DNA from 3 places in the Pseudomonas rhodesiae genome. Region 3 is predicted to be linked to each of the others. Evidence: riboswitches for the same ligand, from Rfam matches in the RefSeq annotation. Region 3 holds a riboswitch; each other region holds the start of a gene.
The links. A riboswitch is a leader RNA that binds a small molecule or an ion and turns the genes downstream of it on or off. The one in region 3 is predicted to bind cobalamin.
Positions count from the first base shown of each region.

Region 1: it holds a riboswitch for cobalamin, as region 3 does, so the genes downstream of both, HRH33_RS12180 (CbtB domain-containing protein) here and HRH33_RS18295 (ABC transporter substrate-binding protein) in region 3, are expected to answer to the same signal.
Region 2: it holds a riboswitch for cobalamin, as region 3 does, so the genes downstream of both, cobO (cob(I)yrinic acid a,c-diamide adenosyltransferase) here and HRH33_RS18295 (ABC transporter substrate-binding protein) in region 3, are expected to answer to the same signal.

Region 1 covers NZ_CP054205.1:2,697,335-2,704,512, forward strand. The annotation lists gene HRH33_RS12155 (fatty acid cis/trans isomerase) at 1-1,150, shown strand, start outside; gene nfuA (Fe-S biogenesis protein NfuA) at 1,244-1,828, shown strand; gene cobM (precorrin-4 C(11)-methyltransferase) at 2,168-2,914, opposite strand; gene HRH33_RS12170 (cobalamin biosynthesis protein) at 2,985-3,377, opposite strand; gene HRH33_RS12175 (CbtA family protein) at 3,374-4,066, opposite strand; gene HRH33_RS12180 (CbtB domain-containing protein) at 4,078-4,266, opposite strand; cobalamin riboswitch at 4,364-4,571, opposite strand; cobalamin riboswitch at 4,613-4,811, shown strand; gene cobW (cobalamin biosynthesis protein CobW) at 4,904-5,965, shown strand; gene cobN (cobaltochelatase subunit CobN) at 5,969-7,178, shown strand, end outside.
Region 2 covers NZ_CP054205.1:4,327,774-4,334,951, forward strand. The annotation lists gene cbiB (adenosylcobinamide-phosphate synthase CbiB) at 1-821, opposite strand, end outside; gene bluB (5,6-dimethylbenzimidazole synthase) at 818-1,468, opposite strand; gene HRH33_RS19525 (cobyrinic acid a,c-diamide synthase CobB) at 1,465-2,814, opposite strand; gene cobO (cob(I)yrinic acid a,c-diamide adenosyltransferase) at 2,811-3,422, opposite strand; cobalamin riboswitch at 3,502-3,754, opposite strand; gene HRH33_RS19535 (PQQ-dependent sugar dehydrogenase) at 3,854-5,167, shown strand; gene HRH33_RS19540 (C40 family peptidase) at 5,215-5,754, opposite strand; gene HRH33_RS19545 (C40 family peptidase) at 5,899-6,528, opposite strand; gene hda (DnaA regulatory inactivator Hda) at 6,738-7,178, opposite strand, start outside.
Region 3 covers NZ_CP054205.1:4,046,565-4,053,742, reverse strand. The annotation lists gene HRH33_RS18305 (ABC transporter ATP-binding protein) at 1-735, opposite strand, end outside; gene HRH33_RS18300 (FecCD family ABC transporter permease) at 732-1,748, opposite strand; gene HRH33_RS18295 (ABC transporter substrate-binding protein) at 1,745-2,755, opposite strand; cobalamin riboswitch at 2,874-3,066, opposite strand; gene HRH33_RS18290 (DNA/RNA non-specific endonuclease) at 3,103-4,032, opposite strand; gene HRH33_RS18285 (response regulator) at 4,129-4,491, opposite strand; gene HRH33_RS18280 (ATPase domain-containing protein) at 4,515-5,957, opposite strand; gene HRH33_RS18275 (aldehyde dehydrogenase family protein) at 6,031-7,178, opposite strand, start outside.

The DNA of each region.
Region 1 (7,178 bases), 1.3 Mb from region 3:
GGACCATGACCTGTACATCACCGATGCGCGCTATCGCGGCCAAGCCACACCGTTGCTGGCGATGCCGGGGCAGAACGATGACGTGGGCAGCGTGCTTAGCCTGTGGCTCAAATACCGCGACAAACGCAACCAGTACGAAGCCCTGCGCCGCGACAGCTACGCAGACCTGCCGGCGCCCAGTTGGTCGACCCTGTGGGCCGGCAATGACAATGCGCTGTTGAGCATCTTCCGGCACTTCGACAGTGCGTCGGTCAATAAGGGCCTGATCGGCGAGGTGCCGCAGACGATGTGGCTGTTCGATTACCCGTTGCTGGAGCGCACCTATTACCAGTTGGTGGTCAATTTCGATGTGTTCGGCAATGTCTCGCACCAGGCCCAGACTCGCCTGTATTTCGACCTGATCCGCAATGGCGCCGAGCAGAACTTCCTGCGCTTGATGCCGGCGGACTCTCGCGAGGACTACCTCGACGACTGGTACCAGAACAGCGGCAAGCTCAAGCTGTGGCTGGACTACGAAGCCATCGACGACGATAAGCCCACTGGCCTGCACTTGGATAAGAAGGACCCGAAACGCGATTTCGCCCAGCAGTTGCTTGCCCGCTACGGCGACTTGAACGTCAGCCCCGACCCGATCAACCGTTGTACCGGTGCGTACTGCTCGCGTGAGGGCATCGATCCGGCGCTGCAGGACGTCGACCAGGCCCTCAGCCGCCTTGCGTCGCGCCCGGCGGCTGGGCTCAAAGTGATCAATCAATTGCCCGAAGCCACGATGCTGCGCGTGGAAACCCCGAGCGGCAAACGTGAGGTCTATAGCCTGTTGCGCAACCGTGCCCACAGTAACGTGGCGTTCCTGCTAGGGGAGGCGTACCGCTACCAGCCGGGGTTGGACACGCTGACGGTCTACCCTGGGGTGCTGAGCAGCTACCCGAACTTTATGTTCAATATTCCCGCCGGGGACGTGCCGGAGTTCGTCTCCCGCATGGAGCAGGCCCAGGACGCCGAGAGCTTTGAGAAGATCGTCGATCGCTGGGGCGTGCGTCGCAGCCATCCGCAGTTCTGGGCGTATTTTCACGACCTGTCGCGCTACCTCCACGAGACCACTCCACTGGAAGAGGGCGTGCTGGACATGAATCGTTATCAAAACCTCTGATCTGCGTGACGGGCTTTTCCGACAAAAATACTAGGACTTTGTAACTCTGTAATGATTTGGCGTAAACTGCCGGCAAGCCTGTGAGGAGTTTCCATGACTGCCATAACCATTACCGACGCCGCCCACGATTACCTGGCCGACCTGCTGTCCAAGCAGAACACCCCGGGCATCGGCATCCGCGTCTTTATCACCCAGCCCGGCACCCAATACGCCGAGACGTGCATTGCCTACTGCAAGCCCGGTGAAGAGAAACCTGAAGACACTGCCCTGGGGCTCAAAAGCTTCACCGCGTACATCGATAGCTTCAGCGAAGCGTTTCTCGACGACGCGGTGGTGGACTACGCCACCGACCGTATGGGCGGCCAGTTGACCATCAAGGCGCCGAACGCCAAGGTGCCGAACGTCAACGCCGACAGCCCGGTGAACGAGCGCATCAACTACTACTTGCAAACCGAGATCAACCCAGGACTTGCCAGCCACGGCGGTCAGGTCAGCCTGATCGACGTGGTCGAAGATGGCATCGCTGTGTTGAAGTTCGGCGGCGGCTGCCAAGGCTGCGGCCAGGCCGACGTAACCTTGAAGGAAGGCATCGAGCGCACCTTGCTGGAGCGTATTCCGGAGCTCAAGGGTGTGCGTGACGTGACCGACCATACGCAGAAAGAAAACGCCTACTACTGAGTAAGGCGTTCGCTGCGAACAAAAAACGGCGCCCGTGAGCGCCGTTTTTTTTGGTTTAAATTCAGTTGGTTGAGATATTTATCTCATAAATCAGATTAAGTGATGAAAAGGCTTGCCTAAGATTGTAGTGAGTCAGCGTGGCCTTCAACTACTGGAAGTCCCTATCGGAGGCAAGCCCCCTCCCACATGAAGCAACCTCACAGCGTCCAGTGAACGCGGTCTACTGTGGGAGGGGGCTTGCCCCCGATAGCGCCGGATCAGCAACTAAGCCGCCAACTGATACGCCTCTATAAAAATAAACTAAATCAAAAGCTTATATCTAATTGATAAAGTTATTTATCAAGTTCGATAAAGGTGCACATGCCCCGCCCGATACAACGAGGATTCACTGAAACCGTCACTGGCCAACACCCGACCCACTAAAATCAACGCCGTGCGTCGAAACCCTTTGGCGACGACTTTCCCGGCAATATCCCCCAGCGTCCCTGTCACCCAATCCTGATCCGGCCAGGTTGCGCGATGCACCACGGCGATCGGGCAATCCGCACCGTAGTGTGGGAGCAGTTCGGCGACGATCTTTTCCAGATGGTTGACCCCCAGGTGAATCGCCATGGTGGTGCCATGTCGAGCCAGGCTGGCGAAGTCTTCGCCGGCGGGCATGGGGGTCTTGTCGGCGTAGCGCGTCAGGATCACGCTCTGGGCGATGTCCGGCAGGGTCAGTTCGGTTTCCAGCAAGGCCGCGCAAGCGGCAACGGCAGTCACGCCGGGGATGATCTGGAATGGGATGCCCAGTTCACGCAAGCAGCGAATCTGCTCGCCGATGGCTCCATACAGGCTCGGGTCGCCGGAGTGGACTCGCGCCACATCGAAGCCATTGGCGTGGGCGGTCTGGATCAACTCAATGATCTGTTCCAAGTGCAGCTCAGCGCTGTTGACCACCTGTAAGGCCTGATGGCCCTCCAGCACCGCCGCTGGCACCAGTGACCCCGCGTAGATAATCACCGGGCAACTGCGGATCAACCGCTGGCCTTTGACAGTGATCAATTCCGGGTCGCCGGGGCCGGCGCCGATAAAGTAGACGGTCATGGAGCGTTCCTGTGAAAAAACGGACGAGCATGAAGATTGTTCATGATCGGGGAGGGCGATTATCGGGTTTTTAACCCGTGCAGGCCAATGCCACGGTGGCACGGGCGTTTTTGCGGCGGGTGATCAGCAGTCTGGCAGGGGCTGCGTCGAGCTGTTCGGCCGCTGCCAGCGCGGCGCTTTCGGCAATGCCGTAACAGCCGGTGTGGGCAAAAGCCACGGCAGATTTGTGGCTCAGCCGACCTTCATGTGCCGCCAGGTGCTGGGCGTTAAAGCAGCACAAGGGCAGGGCCAAGGCTGTGGCCAACGCCAGCAGCCCTGGTTCAGCGTGTTTCAGATCGATACTCGCCAGTGCAGTGAGCTGCCGGCGCTCGACGCCTGCTTCGGCCAATGCCTCATCCAGCAACGCCAACAGGCTGTGAACCTCACAACCTCGCTGGCAGCCCAGACCGGCGACGAGGCTCATGCCGCGTAATGACTGTCGCGGTTACGCCGGAACAACCACGCGCTGATCAGGCCCAACGCCAGCCAGAACGCCATGTTGGTCAGCTGCGAAGCGATTTTGAACTGCGCTTCCAGCGCTTCCGGCGCCAGCATCGAATGCACTGCCGGCTGTGGCGCGCCAATCACATGGGGCACTACAAGGATGGCCACGCCCAGGACTTTGAGCAGCGCGTTGCGACCGAACACCAGCAGGGCGATACCGGCCGCGGTGGACGCGGCGGTGCCGATCCACCAGGCCTGACGCAGCGCCAGGTCAGCCGCTGCGGTGCCCGGCAGTTCCGGCGGCAGGCCCAGGGTGGGTGCCAGCACGAAAGTCGCATAACCGGCCAAGCCCCACAGCAGGCCCTGAGCCGTGCGGGTCGGGGCGCGCAGGGTGTAGAGACCGGCCAGCATCAAGGCAAAACCGACGGCCACTACCAGGTTGCCGGCGGTGGTCGACAGCACGCGCTGCCAGCCATCTTCCGGCTCCCAGGCCTCTGCGTCGTGGGTATGCGCGGCGGTGCCGGTGGCGTGTTCATGGGCTGCCGGTGCCTGCTCGAAGGTCTCGGCCTGCAAAATCAGCGGTGCCACCCAGAAGCTTTGCAGCAGGGTCAGCAGCAGGGCGGCCAGCAGGCCGGTGAATCCTGCGGTTTGCGCAATACGCTTAATCATCTCGGCAGGTCTCAGTGGCACGGGAACGCGGCGCTGTGGCGGGTATCGTGGGCGGCGTTATGCACCGCCTCGATGTGCGAAAAGCCGGCGAAATACACCAGGCACGCGCCGAGGATCGACGCACCGATGGCGGCGGTCAGGCGTTGGCTCAGGGTAGTGGTGCCGCTGGTGGCGGGCGAAGTGCTGCTGATGATCGACATGGCGCGTCCCTTTCAGGTGTCTGGGGTGGGGACGTGCGCATAAAAAACCCGCGAGCCGGACCCGCAGGGTTTGAACAGCGCCCGCCCACCGCGGGTTGTTATCTGGTTTTTTCGGGCCGGTCTCCGGGCTTGCGAGGGGGCTCTGCCAAGAACCCTTAAAGCGTCGCCTTCCCATGCTCAAGCACAGTGGCCGTGACGCTTCGCTCGCTTACCGTTGCGGGGGCAGCACCGGACTGACCATCGCAAGATGGCGCACCGGTTTCCCGTTTCACCCTGTGAAGGGCACCCGAAACAAGGTCTGTAGGAAAGCATGCAGAGCAGCGGTAGTCAAATTCACCATCCCCCTGTAGCCTTGCACCTTCGAGGTTCTTCGGCCCAGGTCGAAGCTAAGAAGGGAACGCGGTCCAAGCCGCGGCTGCCCCCGCAACTGTGAAGGGTTCAGTTGACTGCCATGCCACTGCCATCAGGCGGGAAGGCGCAGTCAGCGCCGGTCTTGCGACCCGAACGCCCCAAGCCAGGAGACCTGCCTCGTCACCGATTTTTTAATTCAACCGGGCGGGGTGATCCGGTGACGAATCCGCTGCTGCGCGCCTGCGCAGGGCCTATCGTCCCGTATGCCCGCCCCCAAGGGCATCCGATGAAAACACTGGCCAAACTTCCCGTCACCATCGTTACCGGCTTCCTCGGCTCGGGCAAAACCACCTTGCTGCGCCATATGCTCGACAACGCTCAGGGCCGTCGCATTGCGGTGATCGTCAACGAGTTCGGCGAGTTGGGCATCGACGGCGAGATCCTCAAACAGTGCTCCATCGGCTGCACCGAGGAAGAAGCCAACGGCCGCGTGTATGAACTGGCCAACGGCTGCCTGTGCTGCACAGTGCAGGAAGAGTTCTTTCCGGTGATGCGCGAATTGGTGGCGCGCCGTGGCGACCTCGACCATATCCTGATCGAAACCTCGGGCCTGGCCCTGCCAAAACCTTTGGTTCAAGCCTTCCAGTGGCCGGAAATCCGCAGCGCCTGCACGGTTGACGCGGTAATCACCGTGGTCGACAGCCCAGCCGTGGCCGCCGGCACTTTTGCTGCGTTCCCGGATCAGGTCGATGCCCAGCGCAAGCTCGACCCGAACCTGGACCACGAATCGCCGCTGCACGAACTGTTCGCCGACCAACTGGCCAGCGCCGACCTGGTGATCCTCAACAAGTGCGACCTGATCAGCCCCGATGACCTGGCCCGTGTGCGCCTGGAAGTCGCCGAAGAACTGCCGCCGGCGGTGAAGATCGTTGAAGCCAGCAGCGGTCGCTTGCCCCTGGAGGTGCTGATCGGCCTGGGCGCAGGCTCTGAGGAACACATCGACGCGCGTCACAGCCATCACGACCACCACCACGAAGGTGAAGACGATCACGACCACGACGCGTTCGACTCCATCTCCATTGATCTGCCACAGGCCGACGAAGCGCTGCTGCTCGACGCCCTGACGCAATTGGTGGTGCAGCACGGCATCCTGCGCGTCAAAGGTTTCGCCGCTATCCCCAACAAACCGATGCGCCTGCTGATCCAAGGCGTGGGTACCCGTTTCGACAAACACTTCGACCGCGCCTGGACGGCCGACGAGCCGCGCACCACGCGCCTGGTGCTGATCGGTCAGGACCTGGACGCCGCCGGACTCGAAGCGCAACTGCGCGCCGCGCTCAGCGTTTAACCCATGCACCTGCTCAGGACTCAGCCCGGCGGTTTTGTCGCGGACGACAATATCGCCGACCTTGGCCAGACGCCCGCCGAACTGGTGGTCCTGTGCAGTGGCGACTCCAGCTTGGCGCTACTGGCCGAAGCAGCCCGGCAACTGCCCGACGACTACCCCAGCCTGCGCCTGGCCAACCCCATGCAGGTGCAGAACCATGCCTCGGTGGACCTGTACGTCGACGAGGTACTGCGCCACGCAAAAGTCATTCTGATTTCGCTGCACGGCGGTATCGGTTACTGGCGCTATGGCGTCGAGCGCCTGGCGGAGCTGGCCGAACGTGGGGTGACGTTGATTCTGGTGCCGGGGGATGATCGCCCGGACCCGGAACTCAGCGGCCTGAGCACGGTTGACGCCGAACAGCGCGACCGCTTGTGGCAGTTCCTGCGCCAGGGCGGGTTGGGCAATGCGCTGGATTTCTATCGCTGCCTGGCCAGCGCTCACCTGGGCCGTGACTATGCCTGGGCCGAGCCCCACACCTTGCCGCGCACGGCGATTTATCACCCGTGCCACGCCACCCCACGCTTGAGCGATTGGCAGGCGGATTGGCGCGCCGAGTGGCCGGTGGCGGCGGTGCTGTTCTATCGCTCCCACCTGCAGGCGGCCAATACCGGCTTTATCGATGTGTTCTGCCAGCGTCTGCAAACGGCGGGGCTTAACCCGTTGCCAATGGCGGTGGCGAGTTTGAAGGAGCCTGGCTGCCTGACGGTGGTCGAGGATCTGCTGGACGAGGTCGGCGCGGCGGTCATTCTCAACACCACCGGCTTTGCTCAATCCAGCCCGGAGGCGCCGCATTTACGCCCGTTTCGGCGCAATATCCCGGTGATCCAGGCGATCTGCGCCCAGGACAATCAGCCCGGCTGGGAGGCCAGCGAACAGGGCCTGGGGCCCCGTGACCTGGCCATGCACATTGCCTTGCCGGAGCTGGATGGACGCATCATCAGCCGGCCGATCAGCTTCAAGGATTTGGCCTGGCGCAGCGAGCGCAGCCAGTCCGACGTGGTGTGCTATCGCGCCGCGCCCGAGCGCATGGATTTCGTCGCCGAACTGGCGCGGCGCTGGGTCGAGCTGGCGCGGGTGCCGAATGCGGAAAAACGTATCGCCCTGGTGCTGGCCAACTACCCGACCCGTGACGGTCGCATCGGCAACGGCGTCGGCCTGGACACTCCGGCGG
Region 2 (7,178 bases), 280 kb from region 3:
TCCGCATCCGCCGCCGGGCCTTCGCCCAGTGGCGGACGTTGGTGCAGTTCACCGTGATAGATCGCTGCACCGCCCAACTCGACGCCCAAGGCACCGGCACCGGACGCCATGACCGGACCGGCGTTGGGGCTGTCCCAAGTCGGGCCCTGGGTGCGCCAGCATTTGAGGGCCAGGCCGGTTTTGCCGAGTACGGCGTAGGTCAACGCCACCAGACGCGCGGGAATGTAGTTGAGTACATCGTCGATTTTTGCCGCCGCCCAGCCGAACCGTTCGAAGCGTTCGTTGCGATAGCCCCACATGGCGTCCAGGGTATTGCTGAGGCGGTACAGCACCACACCGGGCACACCGGCGATCACAAACCAGAACAGCGCGGCAAACACCGCGTCGCTGCCGTTTTCCAGGACCGACTCGGTGGCGGCGCGGGCGACTTCGGTGCGGTCCAGTTCGCTGGTCTGGCGGCTTACCAGATAACTCACGCGTTTGCGCGCCTCATCAAGGTCATCCCCGCGCAATGCCTGGGCCACCGGCAACACATGCTCGCCGAGGCTGCGCATACCGAGGGCGCAGTACAGCGCGAGGATCTCCAGCACCCAACCGATATAGGGCGCCCACGATAAAGCGGTGGCCAGCAGCGTCAGCGGCACCACCGCGATAAACCAGGCGGTGACGCCATGGCTGCGCCAGCCGCGCCCGCCGCTGTTGAAACGCTGCTCGATGCGCCCGGCGAAATTGCCGAACGCCACCAGCGGATGCCAACGCTTGGGCTCGCCCAGCAGCGCATCCAGCGCCACGGCGGCGACACACAGCAAGGCCACACTCATCGACTCACTCCCCACACATTTTCATACAGCATGTCACTCAGCGGCCGAGGTTCGGCCCAGCCTTCGAGTTGCAACATCGGTGCCGGGTAAAACTCGGCCACCGGGCCCAGGCATAACACCGCCAGCGGCTTGGCACCGACGGGCAACCCCAGCAGGTCAGCCAGGGCCTGGGGTTCGAACAACGAGACCCAACCCATGCCCAGCCCTTCGACGCGGGCCGCCAGCCACAGGTTCTGGATCGCACAGGACAGCGACGCCATGTCCATCTCCGGCAACGTACGGCGCCCGAAAATATGTCGCTCGCGATCGTCCATCAGCGCCGCCACCAGGACTTCGGCGCAGTCGTGGATGCCTTCGACCTTAAGCTTCATAAATTCGTCAGAGCGCTCGCCAAGCGCCTCGGCGGTGCGCACGCGCTCCTCTTCCACCAGTTGTTGAATTTGCCCACGCAAGACGCGGTCGCTGATGCGGATAAAGCGCCACGGCTGCATCAGGCCGACACTCGGCGCCTGATGCGCAGCCTGGAGCAGGCGCTGCAACACCTCGCAAGCGACACTGCCGCCGCTGAAGTGGCGCATATCGCGGCGTTCGGCGATGGCGCGGTAGACGGCGTCGCGGTCGGCCTGGGGGAAAGCGTTGTCGGTCATAGCCCTATCGGGGGCAAGCCCCCTCCCACAGTAGAGGGGGTTTCAGCTCGGTCCGGGGCAAACAAGGCGGCGACCGCCGTCGGATTCGATGGGAAATAGAAGTGTACGTAAGAGGCAGTCATCCGCCCCTGTCGGAAGACTGCCTCGGCACCGCGCCCACCGTTAGGGCTTTGGCCACGGGCAATCGGCTGCCACTCGGTACTGGTCAGGGAATGATGGTAGGTATGGCCGCGCAGCACGCCTTCGGGCAATTCGACGCTTTGCAGGGCCAGGGCGGCGAGTTTCTTCTGCATCACCGCATCGCCCTGCAACAGGCCCACCAGTTCGGCACGGTTGCCGTCGACATCGGTGAGCGAGTCCAGCAGGTAGAGCATGCCGCCGCACTCGGCGAGCAACGGTTTGCCGGCCGCGTGATGGGCGCGGATGGCGGCCAGCATCGTAGTGTTTTGCGCCAGGGCCTGGTGATGCAGCTCCGGATAGCCGCCGGGCAGGTAGAGGCTGTCGGCGTCGGGCAGTTCGCGGTCGTGGATCGGTGAGAAGAAGTGCAACTCGGCGCCCATAGCCCGTAGGAGGTCGAGGCTGGCGCCGTAGGTAAACGCGAAGGCTTCGTCGCGGGCCACCGCGATGCGCACACCGGCCAGCAGCGGTTCGGCTTCGACGATCGTCGGCGCGGCGAACGTGACCGGCGGCGGCACCGCCACTTCGCAACTGCTGCCCAAGGCTTGGGCGGCGGCGTCCAGGCGCAGGTCCAGGTCATTCAGCTCACTGGCCTGCACCAGGCCCAGGTGGCGGCTGGGCAGCTCGATCCCGGTTTCGCGGGACAGCGCGCCATACCAGCGCAGGCCCTCGGTGAGGCTGCCTTCGAGCAGTTGCGCATGACGCAGCGTACCGACACGGTTGGCCAGCACCCCGGCGAACGGCAGGTCCGGCTGGTAACGCGCCAGGCCCAAGGCCAGGGCACCGAAGGTTTGGGCCATGGCGGTGCCGTCGATCACGCCCAGCACCGGCACGCCGAAATGCCGCGCCAGGTCGGCGCTGGAAGGCGTGCCGTCGAACAGGCCCATTACGCCTTCGATCAGAATCAGATCGGCCTCGCCGGCGGCTTCCCACAGCAGACGGCGACTCTCCTGCTCGCCCACCATCCACATGTCCAGTTGATACACCGGCGCACCGCTGGCGCGCTCGTGGATCATCGGGTCCAGAAAGTCCGGGCCGCATTTGAACACCCGCACCTTGCGCCCCAGGTTGCGATGCAAGCGGGCCAGCGCGGCGGTGACGGTGGTTTTGCCCTGGCCGGACGCCGGTGCGGCGATCAGGACGGCCGGGCAATGACGAGGCTGATTCAAAGTTCGACGCCTTTCTGTGCCTTGATACCGGCCTGGAAAGCGTGCTTTAGCATGCCCATTTCGGTGACGGTGTCGCCCATCTCGATCATTTCGGGCTTGGCGCCACGGCCGGTGACCACCACATGCTGCATAGGTGGGCGGGCTTGCAGGTCGCTGAGCACTTGGTCCAGATCGAGGTAGCCGTGCTTGAGGGCGATATTCAGTTCGTCCAGCACCACCAGGCCGATAGTCGGGTCTTGCAGCATCGCGCGGGACACAGCCCAGGCGGCTTCGGCGGCGGCGATGTCGCGTTGGCGGTCCTGGGTTTCCCAGGTGAAGCCTTCGCCCATGACATGAAAGCGCACTTGTTCGGGGAAGCGCCGGAAGAACAGCTCTTCGCCGGTGCTGTGGCGGCCCTTGATGAACTGCACCACACCGCACTGCATCCCGTGGCCCATGGCCCGGGCCAGCATGCCGAAGGCCGAGCTGCTCTTGCCTTTGCCGTTGCCGGTCAGCACCAGCAGCAAACCGCACTCATTGGGGGAATTGGCGATGCGCTCGTCGATCACGGCTTTTTTGCGCAGCATGCGCGCCAGGTGGCGTTCGTCGCGGTCGGGGGAATCGGTCATGGCAGCTCTCCGTTGGGGCTGGACAAAAACGGCGGGCAGGGAAAAACACAATCAGACAGCCAAGCATCGCCCACCGTGATGCTGTTGAATGATCCAGGCCGGTCTCCGGGCTCATAAGTGGACCGCTCCCGGCGAACCAGGAACAGACCGACGCTGCGCCTTCCCGTATCGCTGGGATACAGTGGCCAAAGGCAGCGTCTTGACTCATTTACCGTTGCGGGGGCAGCGCCGGGATCGCGGCCACACTGTGTACAAGTGCGCTCACTCACCGGCTTCCCTGTTTCACTCCGTCGACCCGTGGGTCACAGAGCACCTGAAACAAGCCGCGAAGGTTAGTGGGTTGGGGGTGGAGCGTCAATTAAAGCCGGCCTTGTTCTTGAACCATCGCACCCGCGCCCTCCTCTATCCCTACAGGTATCAAGGAGAACACCATGCATAAAACCAGACTCGCCTTACTGATCATGCTCGCCGGCAGCCTCGCCGCCTGCGGTGAAAGCTCCACGTTGCAGATCAGCGACGGCACGGGGCCATCGCCGCGCTTACCGCAACCGAACAAGACCCTGATCCCCACCGTCAACATCGCCCCGGCCATCGGCTGGCCCGACGGCGCCAAGCCCACGGCAGCACCAGGCTTGCAGGTGAGCGCTTTTGCCGAAGGCCTGGATCACCCGCGCTGGCTGTACGTTTTACCCAATGGCGACGTGCTGGTGGCGGAAACCAACGCGCCGCCCAAGCCGGATGACGCCAAAGGCATTCGTGGTTGGGTAATGGAAAAGGTCATGGACCGCGCCGGCGCCGGCGTACCCAGCCCGAACCGCATCACCCTGTTGCGCGATGCCGACCACGACGGTGTGGCGGAAACCCGCACGGTGTTCCTGGAAAATCTCAACTCGCCGTTCGGCATGACACTGGTGGGCAACGACCTCTATGTCGCCGATTCGGACAAGCTGCTGCGCTTTGCCTATCAACCGGGTGCCACTGCAATCAAGACCGCAGGCGCCACGGTGGTCGAGCTGCCGGGCGGACCGCTGAACCACCACTGGACCAAAAACGTGATCGCCAGCCCGGACGGCAGCAAGCTGTACGTGAGCGTCGGCTCCAACAGCAACGTCGGTGAAAATGGCCTGGAGGCCGAACAAGGCCGCGCTGCGATCTGGGAAGTGGACCGCGCCAGCGGCCAGCACCGCATCTTCGCCTCAGGCTTGCGCAACCCCAACGGTATGGCCTGGGAACCCCAGAGCGGCAAACTGTGGACCGCAGTGAACGAACGCGACGAGATCGGCAGCGATTTGGTGCCGGATTACATCACGTCGGTCAAAGACGGCGCTTTCTATGGGTGGCCCTTCAGCTACTACGGCCAGCACGTGGATGAACGCGTCACGCCACAGAATCCGGACCTGGTGGCCAAAGCCATTGCCCCGGACTATGCAGTGGGGCCCCATACCGCTTCACTGGGCTTGACGTTTGCGCAAGGGAACAAATTGCCTACCGCCTTCAGCAACGGCGCGTTTATCGGCCAGCACGGCTCGTGGAACCGCAAGCCACACAGTGGCTACAAAGTAATCTTCGTACCGTTCGAGGGTGGCCAGCCGAAAGGGCAACCGGTGGACGTACTGACCGGATTCCTCGATCAAGATGAAAAAGCCATGGGCCGGCCGGTGGGCGTGGTGATTGATCAGCAAGGCGATTTACTGGTGGCCGATGATGTGGGGAACAAGGTGTGGCGGGTGTCGGCCGCTAAATAAACACCGCAAAAACCATGTGGGAGGGAATTGCTCCCTCCCACATTGGATTAAGGATTGCGTGCCAAATGCTCAGCCGGTAACACGCGTTTGGCGCTCAGGTAGGCATTCTGCCAATAGGCTTTGGACAAGGTGTCCAGCTTCACCGTACCGCCGGTTTGCGGTGCGTGTACAAAGCGGCCTTCACCCACGTAGATGCCGGCGTGACTGACTTGAGAGCCGCCGCCGGTGGCGAAGAACAACAGGTCGCCGGTCTGCAGGTTCTGCTCGCTCACATCTTGGGCACGCATCACGATCAGCTCACGGGTGGTGCGCGGTAACGAAATGCCGGCGGCATCGCGGAACACAAACCCGATCAGGCCACTGCAATCAAACCCAGAGTCCGGGGTGTTGCCGCCCCAGCGATAAGGCGTGCCGACCAGGCCGAGCGCACGAAACAGCACGTCTTCGGCGGCAGGCGAGAAACTTTGCGTGGAATAGTTGAACACCGGCTTGGGCTTGACCGCGACGGGCGCGGGCGGTGGGCGGCTGGCGCAGGCGCTGATAAGCGCGGCGCAGAGGATAAGAATCAGGCGGGCCGAGGTCGACATGTGCAGAACAATCCTGGTCTGGATGCGGCTTTCGCTGCCGAACGCTGAAAACCAGAACGCGCAAGCAAAGCTCGCGCGTACCGATTACAACAATGTCCAGGGATTCTAGCGCTTACACGTCAAACTTCAAGTATCACTTTAACTTTACTTGCTGGCGGTAACGGTAGTCGGAGCCATCGCCAAGGCACGCTTGGCTTCGATAAAGGTTTTGCTCCAGTAGCTGTCGCCCAGATTGTCGACTCGAACACCGCCGCTGCGACGGCTGCTGGAGTGGATAAACTGGTTATCGCCCAAGTAGATACCGGCGTGGCTGACGCGCCCACGGCCACTGGTACTGAAGAAAAGCAGATCGCCGGGCTTGAGGTTGTTGCGCGCGACCAACGGTGCATTAACGTTGATCATTTCGCGCGTCGAACGCGGCAGGTTCATGCCGGCCTCTTCACGAAACAGGTAGCCGATAAAGCCGCTGCAATCGAAACCGGCCTCGGAGGTACCGCCGAAACGGTAACGGGTACCGATCAGGGACATGCCGCGTTCAAGAATGCTGTCGGCCAGCACTGGGAGTTGATAAGGCTTGCTGCCGGAGAAATCGGCCAGCTCTTTTTCGGTAGCCACTTCTTCCTCATAAACAGTGGAAGATTGCGCCGCGACGAATTTTGCCTGGTTTTGAACCTGTGGTTTTTGCTGTTCTGCCACTTGTTGAGGGTGGGACGCGCAACCAAACAACAGGGTAACGAGTGCGAGAGGCACGAGGGGTGCGAAGCGATTTAGCATGGGCACGACCGTGGCTGATAGATTTAGAAGCCGCGACTATGCCCTCTATCACATCGATTTGCAAATTCAATCGTGCCTTTTGTGACTTCCCGATTCGACCCTGACATCTAAGCCGTAATTCCATTTATCGACAAAAATGCGTAGCTCGCCGGGCTCAAACGCAGGTTTTCTGGCGCCTGAAAAGTGTCGAAACATTGAAAATCAACGTGTTACCAGCCCAAAGTCTCTTTGAGAAAAGGGATCGTCAATTTTCTTTGCGCCTGCAAGGAAGCTTGGTCGAGCTGTTCAAGCAGATCGAACAATGCGCTCATGCTGCGAGTGCCACGGGTCAAGATGAAATGCCCCACCTCATCGGTGAGGTGCAGGCCGCGCCGGGAGGCTCGTAATTGAAGGGCGCGCAATTTGTCTTCGTCGGACAAGGGGCGCATCTGGAAGATCAACGCCAGGGTCAGGCGCGATTTAAGGTCCGCCAGCTTGACCGGCAATTCCCGCGGCGATGTGGAGGCCGCAATTAACAGGCGTCGGCCACTGTCACGCAGGCGGTTGAACAGATGGAACAGCGCTTCTTCCCAGTCAGCCTTGCCGGCGATGGCCTGCAGGTCGTCGAGGCAGACCAGCTCGTATTGCTCAAGGTGGTCGAAAATGCCGAC
Region 3 (7,178 bases):
CCCATCGAACGGGTCGGTCAGGTAGTGCGCCTGCACGCCGAAGGTGTCTTGCAGGCGTTGCGGGGTGAGCACCTCCAGCGGTTTGCCCAGTGCTACCAGGCGCCCGCGATCCAGCACGGCGAGGCGGTCGCAGGTCAGGGCCTGGTTGAGGTCATGCAGGGCGATCAGGGTGGTCACCGGTAGCGCTTGCACGCCTTTAAGGATCGCCAGTTGGTGCTGGATGTCCAGGTGATTGGTCGGTTCGTCCAGCAGCAGGATCCGGGGCCGTTGCGCCAGGGCGCGGGCGATGTGTACGCGTTGGCGTTCACCGCCGGAAAGGCTGCGCCAGGCGCGCTGGCTCAGGTGTGTAGCGTCCACGTCGACGAGGGCCTGGCGCACGATGGCGTCGTCCTCGGCGCACCATGGACTCAGCGCCGACAGCCAGGGCGTGCGCCCCAGGGCCACGGCGTCGAACACGCGGATGGCGTCGTCGGTGTCGGCCTGTTGTTCCACCACCGCCAGTTGCTGGGCGATGGCGCGGCGCGACAGGTCGTGCAGGCGCTGCTCGCCCAAGCGCACTTCGCCGCTGGCCGGCGGGCGCAGGCCGGCGAGCAGCTTGAGCAAGGTGGATTTGCCCGAGCCGTTCGGGCCGACGATGCCCAGGGTTTCCCCCTGGGCCACCTGCAGATCGATCCCGCGCAGTAGCTCGGCGTCGCGCACTTTGAAGCCCAGGTTGGTGCAGCTCAACACCGTCATCGCGCGTTTCTCCGGCCGATCAGGATCAGCGCAAACACCGGCGCGCCCACCAGCGCCGTGACCACGCCGACTGGAATCACCTGGCCCTTGATCAAAGTGCGCGACAGCACATCGGCGGCGATCAGAAACAGCGCGCCGCCCAACGCACTGGCCGGCAGCAGGCGCGAGTGCCCGGTGCCCAGCAACAGGCGTACGGCGTGGGGGATCACCAGGCCGACAAAACCGATGGAGCCCACAATCGACACCATCACCGCCGTGACCAGCGCCGCGCAGCCCACCAGCACGATCTGCACTCGCCGCACTGGGATGCCCAGGGATGCCGCCGAGTCGCTGCCGAAGGTAAACGCATCCAGCGCGCGACGGTGCCACAGGCATACCGCCAACCCCAACAGCGCCACCGGCACCGCCAGCCACACCGATGGCCAGCGCACGCCGCTGAGGTTGCCCAGCAGCCAGAACAGAATGCCGCGCGCCTGTTCGGAGCTGGCCGACTTGGTGATCAGGTAGGCGGTGAGGGCGTTGAACAACTGCGAGCCGGCAATGCCCGCCAGGATGATCTGGCCGGTGCCGCTGGACGAACCGCTGGCCCGCGCGAGCAGGATCACCAGGGCAAACGCCGCCATCGCGCCGACGAATGCGCCCGCCGACAGCGACACCAGCCCGCCGCCCACGCCCATCAGCGCCACCAGCACCGCGCCGGTCGACGCGCCGGCGCTGATGCCCAGCAAATACGGATCGGCCAGCGGATTGCGCAGCAGCGATTGCAGGATCACCCCGCAAGTGGCCAGCCCGGCACCGCAGGCGGCGGCGACCAGGGCGCGAGTCAGGCGGTAGTTCCACACCACGCCCTCGTCGATGGGGTCGAGCACATAACCCGCGTGCCACAGTTTGTTGGCGAGCACCTGCAACACCACCTGGGGTTCGATGGCGGTTTCGCCGATGGCCACCCCGGCGAGTACGGCAGCGAGCAGCAGCGCCAGGGCGAGGAGGGTGCGTAGCAGACTGGCGGTCATTGCGGCAGGTCGTAGCCGTCGATGGCGCTGGCCAGTTGTTCCAGGCCATCGAAGGTGCGCACGCTGGCCTGCAAGGCCAGGGCGTCGAGGATGATGATGCGGTTATGTTTGACCGCGTCCATGTTGCGCGTGACTGGGTCGCTGCGCAGGAAAGCGAGTTTCTTTTCGTGGTCGTCGGCGGGGTAGCGGCGGCGGTCCATGCGGGCGATTACCAGAAAGGTCGGGTTGGCCTTGGCGATGGTTTCCCAGCCGACGGCCGGCCACTCTTCGTCGGACTGCACCACGTTGCGCAGGCCGAGGGTCTCCAGCATGAACTCGGGCACGCCTTTATGGCCGGCCACGTACGGGTCGCTGGCCATCTCGGAGCTGGAGAACCACACCAGCGCACTGGCCTGCTTGAGTCCCTTGCCCTGCGCCGTGGCGACGGCCTTGGCCAGGCGCGCCTTGAGGCTGTCGTTCAGCTGTTGGCCGCGATCCTGGACGTCGAAAATGGCTGCCAGTTGGCTGATGCTTTTGTAGATGGTGTCGATGCGAAACGGCTCCAGCCGCGTGCCGTCGGCGCCCACCAGGTTGTCCTTGCCTTCGCAATCGGAGGGCAGCAGGTAAGTGGGGATGTTCAGCTCATGAAACTGCTCGCGTGTGCCCACCACGCCTTGGGGGCCGACCACCCATTCCAGCTCGGCGGCCACCAGTTGCGGGCGCTTGGCGATCACGGCTTCGAAGCTCGGTTCGTTATTGGCCAGGCGCTCGATGGTGTCGTTCTGCGCCTTGAACTGCGGCAACACCGGGTTGAACCACAGCGAGGTGCCGACCACTTTGTCGCCGACACCGAGGGTGTAAAGCATCTCGGTGGCGGTCTGGCCGATGGTCACGCTGCGCGCGGGGGCCTGGGCAAAGGTCAGCGTGCTGCCGCAGTTCTGCACCGTCAGCGGGTAATGAGTGGGCGCGGCGTGAGCCAGGGTGGCCAGGCCGAAACTGGCGAGCAGGGCGGTAGCGCGTGGCAGCATGGGGCGTTCTCCGTGTGGACCGTACGTGCGACTGGGGAGCTACGGTCATGGAAACACGCCCTTGAACACCGCCGCCAAGGGCCGGGCAAGGAAGTCCTTCCCGGACACCCCGCCGGTTAGTGATGTTGCTGGGCCGGCAGGTCTCCTGACTGATGCGTCGTCGCCTCGCTCCAGCCTTCCCGGACGCGTCCAGTGGCAGTGGGGAGCAGGCTCGGCACCTACAGTTGCGGGGGCAGTTCCGATTGGCGCGGCGTACCGCGCTTCGGATTCCCTATTAGTCCCGTTCGGGAACCGGCGCGGTATGGTAGTCGATCAGGGCGAGGCGATATAGCCCGAAGAACGCCCGGTCATAGACGAATGTCTTGCGGGCCCCGGATGAGTGCCTCAATCCGCGTGCCCGTAGCGCGCTCTTCGTTGCTGAAGCCGTCGTAGTCAGCCAGGTTGGCGAAGCGGATGCCGGTCAGTTGTTCAATTTGAAGCAAGCTGCGCCGGTAGGTCCTGAGCGGGCCGAAGATCAGGTCAAGCTGCCCCAGCTCGCGGCTTTGGTCGATCATGTAGGCACTGGCCGAGGGCTTGCCGTCATCGCCCAGGTAAGCCACCACTTTCCAGAATGCCTTGGGGATTTTCACGCCACGGTACACGCGGTCGTCATCGGCGAACACCGGGCCGCTGAACACGGTGGCGCGGGCTTGCCAGCGTTGGGTGTTGTCCAGGATGTAGTCTTCCAGCTCCAGCCAGGTCTTCTGGTTGAACCCGCTCATTTGCGGCGAACAGTTGGTGAAATGGAAGGTATCGACATTGGCGGTGGCGGCCTGCTCGCCCCAGTTGGGGTCTTGGCGCCGTACCAGGTGGCCGCGGTCCAGGCCATTGTTGGTGTAGAGCGCTTCGCCCACCTGCGCGCTGATCGGCAGGCGACCGTCGTAGGCCCAGGTGTCGTTGCTGCGGGTAATGTCTACGTGCTTGGCGCCGTCGATATTGACGCCCACGTAGAGCGCCAGTCGCCGCGAGCGCGACATCGTTATCGAAAAGTGCGTGTAGTCCAGGCGCAGTGGTTCCACATCATCCTGCAACGCCTCGTCTGTAGTGGGCCAAGGCACGACGAAGCGGCTGAGAAAATCCGTGGCGTAACCTTGGCGGTCCTGCAGATCCTTGGCGGCGGTCACCCGTGGGGTTGCTGCCCGGGCTTCCAGCAGACTCGCGCTTGGCGCGATCAGTGGGCGCAGATCGGCCAGGCGCGGGCGATGGGACAAATCGATAGGGGGATTGCGGGCTGGCATGGGGTGTTCCTCTCGGTCCTTGAATGCACACCAGTGCAGCATAGGCTCATGACAATTTCAGCCTGGTCGCTATCGCCCTTGTCCAGGCGGCGCTTGTCACGTCGCCGCCAGCAGCCTTCTCACTTCGGCGACGATCAGATCGATCTTGAAGGGTTTGGCCAGCACGGCGTCAAACAAGTCCGAGCGCTCCATACCGATGTGCGCCTGCGCGCCGCTCATCAGGATGATCGGCAGGTGATTGACGCTCGGCAGGGCGCGCACCGCTTCGGCGAGCTGTTGACCGTCCATCACCGGCATCATGAAGTCGGTGATGATCAGCGACGGGCGTTCGCGCTCCAGCACGTCCAGTGCCTTGCGTCCGTTGCTCGCTGTGACGACCATGAACCCCTCATCCTCCAGCGCGAAGCCAAGGATGTCGGCGATCAGATATTCGTCATCGACGACCAGGATGGTGGTCATGTCAGTCCAACCCACACAAAGACTTAAAAAGCTGAACCAGGCAGCGCTGAATTGGACACCACTGAGGGGGCATTTCTTGAAACCTTTCTTAGATCAACGGCTTGGTCGCGGATGACCACTTCCAGAAGCGAGGGGTCATAGAAGCTGTCTCTGACCTTAAGAATGGAAAGCGTCCTTCTAAGTTCAGACTGAATCTCGAAGAAACGCATCAACATCAAGTTGTCGGCAATGCTCGACAGCTCGGATGCCGGTGAACTGACCTCGGAACCGAACAGATCGTGCATTTCCCAGGTCGCGAATACCGTGACGCCACGGGCGCGCAGTTCGTTCATCAGCGCGCTGTAGAAATCGGTGATGCGCGCCGGGTTGGTGGACACGCGGGTCATGCCGCTGAGGCTGTCGATAAACAGACGCTTGATGCCTTTTTCTTCCACCAGGCCCAGCAGACGCGCGCCCAGACCGTCGAGCAAACCTTCGGTGGTGGGCTGCCAGGCGATGCTCAGGGCGCCGCTGTCTTGCATCTGTTGCAAGTCGATGCCGAGGGACAGGCCCTTGAGTTGCAGGCGCTGCGGGCTTTCGTAAAAGCCGAAGTGCAGACCCGGCGCGTCCACCGTGGACTCGGATAAAAACTTGAGGCCCAGGGTGGTTTTGCCGATGCCCGACGGGCCCATCACCAGGGTCACGCTGGAGCTGTGCAGGCCGCCGCCGAGAATCGCGTCCAATGAAGTGATGCCGCTGGGGATGCGCGTCAGGTCGGCGCTGTCCGGTGCGGAAGGGCGGCCATAGAGGCTTTCCAGGCGCGGGTACACCACCAGGCCGTCGTTGGTGATTTCGCATTCGTGCAGGCCGGTGAGCGCGCCGCTGCCGCGGGTCTTGCGCAATTGGATACGGCGGACCGAGCGGGTGCCGAACAGTTCTTCGCCCATTTCGATCACGCCGTCGACCATGGTGTGTTCTGGGCTGCCGTCGTCCAATCGCGAGCTGGTTAGAAACAGCACGGTGCAACCGGCGAAGGCGGCATGGCCTTGCAGTTCGGAGATGAATTTTTTCGTGTCGATGGGTGAGTCAGCTTTGGAGCGCGCATTGAGCAGGCCGTCCACCACCATGACGGTAGCCTTCTGCCGACTGATTTCGCGCCGAAGCAACTTCACCACCTCGTCGAGACCTTCGTTTTCCAGGGTGTCGAAGGCGCTGACGAATTGGATTTCGGCGCCGACGCGGGAGGCATCGAAAAAGCTCAGGGTGGACAGAAACTGGAAAAGGCGGTCGTGGGATTCCGCCAGCAACGTAGCGACCAAGACGCGGCCGCCGTTGCGCGCGTGATGAAACCCCAGCTGGTTGGCGAGGATGGTTTTACCGGAGCCGGGGCGCCCCTGGATGATATAGGACGCCCCAGACACCAGCCCTCCCTTGAGCAGAGCATCCAGCCCTTCGATTCCGCTTTGAAGGCGATTTAGCTTTTCCACAGTGCGATCCTGACCCTAAAAACATGCTGTTAAGCCGAGTGGACAGGATGCTAACGCCATTTGTTCAATGGGGCTACTTGCGATCCAGCCACACCGTCTGCGCATTGCAGAACTCTCGTACGCCAAAGTGCGACAACTCGCGGCCGAACCCGCTCTTTTTCACACCGCCAAAAGCGACGCGCGGATCGGAAACGCTGAACGCATTGACGAAGATACCGCCAGTCTCCAGTTGGTCGGCGATCTGGCGCGCCTTGGCCGGATCCTCGGTGAAAATGCTGGCGGTGAGGCCGAACTCGCTGTCATTGGCCAGGGCCACGGCGTGGTCGGCATCGCGGGCAGTGATGATCGAGGCTACCGGGCCAAACAGTTCTTGTTTGAAGGAGGTCATCTGGTCGGTGACATCCGCCAGGACCGTCGGCTGATAATAGTTGCCGGCCCCCTCGACTTTGTCGCCGCCCAGCAGCAGGGTCGCGCCTTCGTTCAGGGTCGCCTGGACTTGCCCATGCAGTTCGTCGCGCAGGTCGAAGCGCGCCATCGGGCCGACGTAAGTGCTGTCGGCGGTCGGGTCGCCCATGACCAGGGCGCGAGTGGCTTCGACAAACTTCGCGGTGAAGGCTTGTGCCACCCCTTCCTCAATGATCAGGCGCTTGGCGGCGGCGCAGACCTGGCCGCTGTTCTGGAAGCGGCCGATGACGGCGGCCTGCACGGCGGCGTCGAGGTCGGCGTCGTTGAGCACGATAAATGGGTCGGAGCCGCCCAGTTCCAGCACACATTTTTTCAGCGCGGCGCCGGCCTGTGAGCCGATGGCGATGCCGGCCCGCACACTGCCGGTGAGGGTGACGGCGGCGATGCGTGGGTCAGCGATGGCGTTGGACACGCCATCCTGGGTCACGTTGAGCACTTCGAACAGGCCATCAGGGAAACCGGCTTGCTGGAACGCTGCTTTGATCAGGTACGCGCAGCCCATCACATTCGGCGCGTGCTTGAGCACGTAGGTATTGCCAGCGAGCAAAGTGGGGACGGCACCGCGCAGCACCTGCCAGACCGGGAAGTTCCACGGCATCACGGCGAGGATCGGCCCCAGCGGGCGGTACTCGATGTGGGCCGTGCCGTTGTCCACCAAGGTCGGTTCCGGGGCGAGCATGGCCGGGCCGTGGGCGGCGTACCACTCGCTGAGGTGGGCGCATTTTTCGATTTCGGCACGGGCCTGGGCAATGGGTT